DNA from 3 places in the Effusibacillus sp. SKA8 genome. Region 2 is predicted to be linked to each of the others. Evidence: riboswitches for the same ligand, from Rfam matches in the RefSeq annotation. Region 2 holds a riboswitch; each other region holds the start of a gene.
The links. A riboswitch is a leader RNA that binds a small molecule or an ion and turns the genes downstream of it on or off. The one in region 2 is predicted to bind S-adenosylmethionine.

Region 1 (2,269 bases), on a different contig from region 2:
TATGCTTCTGACAACCGGGGAGCAGGTCTCTATCGCTTTGTTGGCGATGGCCCTGCAGGATCTCGGCAAAGACAGCGTGTCCTTTACCGGCTGGCAGGCGGGCATCCGGACGGAGGCGGTACACAGCAAAGCGCGTATTACCGATATGGATCCGTCACGCATTGCCGCCGAACTGGAAAAGGGCAGAATCGTCGTCGTGGCCGGTTTCCAGGGGATAACCGAGGGCGGGGACATCACGACGCTGGGGCGCGGCGGGTCCGATACCACGGCCGTTGCGTTGGCGGCCGCTCTGAAGGCGGATCTGTGCGAAATCTATACGGACGTGGAAGGGGTTTACTCCACCGACCCGCGTGTCGTCAAGTTTGCGCGCAAGATTCCTGAAATTTCGTATGACGAAATGCTGGAGTTGGCGAATTTGGGCGCCGCGGTGCTGCATCCGCGGGCGGTTGAATATGCGAAACAATATCAGGTTCCGCTGATGGTGCGGTCGAGTTTCACACCGAATCCGGGAACGCTTGTCAAAGAGGAGGCAGCTATGGAAAAAGGGATTGTAGTACGCGGTATTGCACACGATCTGAATGTGGCGAAGGTGGCGCTGGTCGGCGTTCCAAACCGGCAGGACAACCTGCAGGTGATCTTCCAATCGCTGGCAAAAGAAAACGTCAATGTGGACATTATCGTGCAAAGCGTCGTTCATAACGATTGCAGCGATATTTCGTTTACGGTGACGAAAGACGATTTGCCCCGGGCGATGGATGTGCTCGGTGCATTGCAGCCCCGGTTGGGCGCGAAAGGGATCGTTTGCGAGGAAGACCTGGCCAAAGTGTCGATTGTCGGCGCCGGCATGATCAGCAATCCGGGTGTGGCGGCCCAGATGTTTCAGGCTCTGATTGAAAGCGGCATGTCCATCAAGATGGTCAGCACCTCGGAGATCAAAGTGTCCTGCGTGATTGACGCGGCCGATGTCGAGAAAGCGGTGCGGGCCCTCCATACCTCCTTTGGCCTGGATGCGATGGAAGCGGCCACCGTGGCGAAATGACAAAACAGCTTGATAGCGAATTGCATTTGCGTTCATGCGATGGCCGCAAACCTGGTGGCTTGGCCACACACGCCTGGCAGCAGGCAGTCTGGCGGGTTCCGCGTCTATTGTTCCGTCTGTCTGTTGTTCCGCGTCTTGACGATTCCCGTGACGCGTGATACACTCATTTCAAATTCAAACGAATAAAGCGGTTTTGACTCTTATCCAGAGCGGCGGAGGGACTGGCCCGATGAAGCCCGGCAACCGGAATCCGTAACCGACTTTGCGCGGCAGGGTTCTTGGTGCCAATTCCTGCAGGATCGATCGATTCTGAAAGATAAGAGGCGGCGAACAGAATTTGTGACCCCCTCTCAGGGGGTTTTTCATTTATGGTTTTATTTTTGGGGAGAAGTCAAGTGCGGGGTGATCGCATGGCGGTTCGAATTGAAGAGGGAATCAAAAAAGAATACAGGCTGCCGGACATGGTGCTGCAAAGCGGAAAGCTGTTATCCGGCGCGGTTCTTGCCTATGAGACCTTTGGAGCGTTGAATGCCGCCAAAGACAATGCGATTTTGGTCTGTCACGCGTTGACCGGCGATTCCCACGCGGGTAGCACGGCTGGAAATCCCGGCTGGTGGGACGGGTTGATCGGCCCCGGAAAAGCGTTGGACACCAACCGCTATTTTATCATTTGCGCGAATGTGCTTGGCGGCTGCTACGGATCGACCGGTCCCGCGTCGGTCAATCCGGCGGACGGGCGGCCTTACGGGATGCGCTTCCCGACCGTCACCATCCGGGACATGGTGCAGGCGCAATATCACCTTGTCAAAAGCCTCGGCATCGACCGGCTGTATTCCGTGATCGGCGGTTCCATGGGCGGGATGCAGGTGTTTGAATGGGCGGTGACATTCCCCGACATGCTTGAAACGTATATCCCGATTGCGACCTGCGACCGTTTTTCGTCGATGGGGATCGCTTACAACAATGTGATGCGGCAGGCGATCTGCAACGACCCCGATTGGTGCAACGGGGATTACTACGGCCGGACGTTTCCGGAAAAGGGTTTGAATCTCGCCCGGCAGGTTGGCATGATCACATATCGCAGTTTTGAGCTGTACGAGGAACGTTTCGGTCTGTCGATGGTTCCGACGGAAGATCCTTTCGGGATGGAATCCCGGTTTCAAGTCGAAAAGTACCTGCACTACCAGGGAACGAAACTGGTGCAGCGGTTTGATGCCAATTCGTACTTGT
Region 2 (2,269 bases):
TGATAACCGTAAACGGTTTGGCCAGCAACCATGCCGCCAGCCCCGCAATGAGGCCGCCCAGGGCGTACAGGATCAATGCGGGAATGATGACAATTTTGCGGCTGTAACGGTCGGAAAGAAAACCGGCTAACGGGATGATGATTCCGGCTGGTATGGAAAACAAAGTGATAACCAGACTCGCTTGAAATTTGGATATGTGAAGTTCTTGCTGGATCGTCGGGAGAATGGGGATCAACATCGAGTTCCCCAGTACCATAATCAGCGGAACGCTTGCCAAAGCGATCAATGGCGGCAGTGAAAGCTTGGAACTGCCGGATGCCGTTTGCGACATTCTGTTTCAGTCCTTTCTTCTTTGTACAAGTAGTGTGTCCCCGGTCTGTTTGTTGATGCAGGCAGTTGTTGTCAAGCCATCCGCGTGCGGCGATGTTTTGCCCGCAAGCGTGCAATGTTTGTTTGCAATGTTTGTTTGCAATGTTTGCTCTGCAATGTTTGCTCTGCAATGTTTGCTCTTGACGAACCGGAATAAATCATAGTAAAGTGTATTCTATAACGGGAATTGAAAAATTTCATGGCTCTTATCCAGAGTTGGCGGAGGGACTGGCCCGATGAAGCCCGGCAACCTGAATTTTGTCTTTCGGGGACGATTTTCAAACCGAAGCCAGAATTTGTGGTGCTAATTCCTGCAGGATGTTTTCCTGACAGATAAGAGGAGGACTTGCTGAAATCATCCGGTCTTTCTCTTTGGAGAAAGACTTTTTTTGTTAAATCACTCCGCTACGAACTCACTCCGCCAAGAACGTCCGCATCTGTGCGGCCAACGCGGAGTAAAACATCCATGTTTTGTTTTAAGGGAGGAATTGAGATGCGGATTGAAACGCGGTTGGCGCAGGCTGGAAACCGTCAAGATCCGGCAACGGGAGCCGTTTCGCTGCCGGTGCATCATTCGGCGACATTTTCCCATCCCGCATTGGGACAAAGCACGGGATTCGATTACACAAGAACCTCGAATCCCACCCGCAAAGTTTTAGAGAATGCGATTGCGAAACTGGAGAACGGGCAGAGGGGGTTTGCGTTTGCTTCCGGCATGGCGGCCATCAGTTGCCTGTCCGGGCTGTTCGGACCGGGAGATCATTTGATCGCGTCAAACGATCTGTACGGCGGGACTTACAGGCTGTTGGAACAAATTTTGCGCCGGTACGGCATTGCGGTTACCTATGTCGACACCGGCGACCTGGCGGCAGTGGAAACCGCCGTGCAGGCAAACACAAAAGCGCTGTTTATCGAAACACCGACCAATCCGACAATGAAAATCACGGATATCGCCGGTTGTTCCGCCATTGCCCGCAAGCATGGACTGCTCACGATTGTCGACAACACGTTCATGACTCCTTATTTGCAGCGACCGTTGGAACTGGGGGCGGATATTGTCGTGCATTCCGGCACCAAATACCTCGGCGGTCACAATGACGTCTTGTGCGGTCTGGCGGTTGTAAAGGATGAGGAGCTTGGCGAAAAGCTGTTCTTTTTGCAAAATTCGATCGGAGCGGTTCTGGGGCCGCAGGATTGCTGGCTGATGATTCGCGGGATGAAAACGCTGGCCTTGCGGATGGAGAAGCATCAGGAAAATGCGCGTTTAGTCGCCGAATGGTTGTCCCGCCATCCGCAAGTGACTCGGGTGTACTATCCGGGGTTGCCCGGTCACCCGGGCAAATCCGTTCACGAACGGCAATCGTCCGGTTATGGCGGCATGCTGTCTTTCGAAGTGGCGGATGAAAGGATGGTCGAACCGCTGCTTGCCAATGTCAAAATGGTCACGTTTGCGGAAAGCCTTGGCGGCGTTGAATCCTTGATCACCTATCCGGCGCGGCAAACCCATTTTGACATCCCGAAAGAAGTCCGGGAAGCTTATGGAGTCACCGACAGGTTGCTGCGTCTCTCCGTCGGAATCGAGCACCATGAGGACATCATTGAAGATTTGGCGCAAGCTTTGGAAACTGCCGGAAGCGGGGTGGCTGTCAAGTGAAATTTGACACTTTGGCGGTTCACACCGGCGTTGAAATCGACGCTAATACCGGCGCATCCAGCGTTCCGATTTACCAAGCTTCGACTTTTCATCAGGCCGATTGGGACGCGGCGCCGGAATTCGATTACGCCCGCTCCGGCAATCCCACCCGGCAAGCGCTTGAGCAGATCATCGCCCGGCTTGAAGAGGCCAACTACGGTTTTGCCTTTGCTTCCGGCATGGCCGCGATTACCGGAGCCCTGCTTA
Region 3 (2,269 bases), on a different contig from region 2:
AGATGATTTTGATGCAACTGTAAAATCAGGTTCAGTCAAGGGATTGTACACCATTATGGAAGCAATTGTCATGTCTGATTCTAAAGGGAAGTTTTGGGCTGCTCTCATTGATGATAAACAAGTTAAGTACTACACAAATGATAATTCCTACAAAACAAAGTTACCTAAGACAATTGAACAGTGGAGGCAAGGTTTTAAGAATTTGCCGATTGTATACATGAAAAAGTAATGTTGTTTGATGGTTATAAAAGCCTCGTCACCAGTTCCTAATCTCCTGCGCTTTACATCGACTCGGCGGAGGCGGTGACGGAACTGAAGATCCGGGCGGACATCTGATGGAGTGGTCGACGCAAAAGGAAATAAAGCGGTGTATGGTTACACGCCCGCAGAAGATCTCTCTGAAAAGAATTCTGGATGCCGCCAGACACTAAACCCGGTATGTATTTATGAATACAATGGACACCGGGATCCGGTGAAAGTATTCGATACCATCGGCAGAGTTGGAACTGACCTCCAATTTTTTCGGAATAGCCATATTTGCGGAACACACTGAGTGATTACGACGAACAACATCCCCCGGCTCCAAACAACACATGAGTGGATTGCGGGCGGCGCCTTGACAGGCTCTCCGATTTCATGCAAACTAAATAGAAAATCGAAAACGATTTTCATACTTCTATCCAGAGTGGTGGAGGGATCTGGCCCGGTGAAACCACAGCAACCGGTGTGCGCACACGGTGCTAATTCCAGCAGAACGAGTTCTGGAAGATAGGAGGAGCGGCATTCGAGCATACAGTCCTCTCTATCAGGAGAGGGCTTTTGTATTACGCACGCCCTGTTTTTGGATATCGCGGGAAGGGGAACCGACATGAGCACAACGGCAACCAAGGCGTACCAACAGCATCCGTTGGTGGCGCAAATGCAAAAGAAGATCTTGATTCTCGACGGCGCCATGGGAACGATGATTCAGCAGGCGGGTTTGACGGCGGAGGATTTCGGCGGCGAAGAATACGAGGGCTGCAACGAGTATTTGAACCTCACCCGCCCAGACGTGATCCGGGGGATTCACGAAAAATACCTGGAAGCGGGAGCCGACATCATCGAAACCAACACATTCGGCTCCACCCGTCTCGTACTGGCCGAATACAATCTGCAGGACCGCGCGGACGAAATCAACCTGGCCGCTGCGAAGCTAGCGGTGGAAGCGGCGAGAAAATGGTCCACTCCCGAATGGCCGCGTTTTGTTGCGGGAGCGATGGGCCCGACAACCAAGACGCTGTCGGTGACAGGCGGCACCACTTTTGACGAGTTGGCGGAAAATTACCGGCAGCAAGCAAAAGCGTTGATCCGGGGCGGCGTTGACGTGCTGCTGCTGGAAACCGCCCAAGACACGCTGAACGTCAAAGCGGCGAGCATCGGAATCAAGCAAGCCTTTGAAGAACTGGGCGTCGAACTCCCTTTGATGCTGTCAGGAACGATCGAGCCGATGGGAACGACGCTTGCCGGTCAAAATATCGAGTCTTTCTATATCTCGCTGGAACATTTGAACCCGATCACCGTCGGGCTGAACTGTGCAACCGGTCCGGAATTCATGCGCGACCATTTGCGCACCCTGTCCGGACTGGCGCAGTGCGGAGTCAGCTGCTATCCGAACGCGGGGCTGCCCGACGAGAACGGCCATTATCACGAGTCGCCGCAGGGGCTGGCGAAAAAAATGGCCGGGTTTGCGGAGCTCGGCTGGTTGAACATCGCGGGCGGCTGCTGCGGCACGACGCCCGATCATATCCGGGCGCTGGCTGAGGCTCTGAAAGACTTCAAGCCGCGGCAAGCGGCCGGCGGCCATCTTCCGGCCGTTTCCGGGATTGAGACGGTATATCTGGAAGCGGACAACCGCCCGCTGATGGTGGGAGAGCGGACAAACGTCATCGGCTCAAAGAAATTCCGCATGCTGATCGCGGAAGGCCGGTATGAAGACGCTTCGGAGATCGCGCGCACGCAGGTCAAAAAAGGGGCGCACATCATCGATATCTGCCTGGCGGATCCGGACCGGGACGAATACGCGGACATGGAGAAGTTTCTGCACTTTGTCGTCAAGAAGGTTAAAGTGCCTCTGATGATCGATTCGACCGATTCGAACGTGATCGAGTTGGGGTTGAAACATTCGCAGGGAAAGGCGATTATCAACTCGATCAATCTGGAGGAGGGGGAAAAAAGGTTTGCGGAAGTCGCTCCGTTGATCCTCCGATACGGAGCGGCCGTCGTGGTGGGC

Region 1: another riboswitch for S-adenosylmethionine. It lies ahead of metX (homoserine O-acetyltransferase MetX); the one in region 2 lies ahead of AC4ED1_RS01390 (trans-sulfuration enzyme family protein).
Region 3: another riboswitch for S-adenosylmethionine. It lies ahead of metH (methionine synthase); the one in region 2 lies ahead of AC4ED1_RS01390 (trans-sulfuration enzyme family protein).

The regions. Positions count from the first base shown of each region.
Region 1 is NZ_JBZCSF010000004.1:140,866-143,134, forward strand. Features, by position in the region: gene AC4ED1_RS05430 (aspartate kinase) at 1-1,039, shown strand, start outside; SAM riboswitch class I at 1,237-1,362, shown strand; gene metX (homoserine O-acetyltransferase MetX) at 1,450-2,269, shown strand, end outside.
Region 2 is NZ_JBZCSF010000001.1:268,557-270,825, forward strand. Features, by position in the region: gene AC4ED1_RS01385 (MFS transporter) at 1-331, opposite strand, end outside; SAM riboswitch class I at 573-709, shown strand; gene AC4ED1_RS01390 (trans-sulfuration enzyme family protein) at 863-2,023, shown strand; gene AC4ED1_RS01395 (trans-sulfuration enzyme family protein) at 2,020-2,269, shown strand, end outside.
Region 3 is NZ_JBZCSF010000005.1:150,282-152,550, reverse strand. Features, by position in the region: gene AC4ED1_RS06300 (hypothetical protein) at 1-229, shown strand, start outside; SAM riboswitch class I at 674-775, shown strand; gene metH (methionine synthase) at 869-2,269, shown strand, end outside.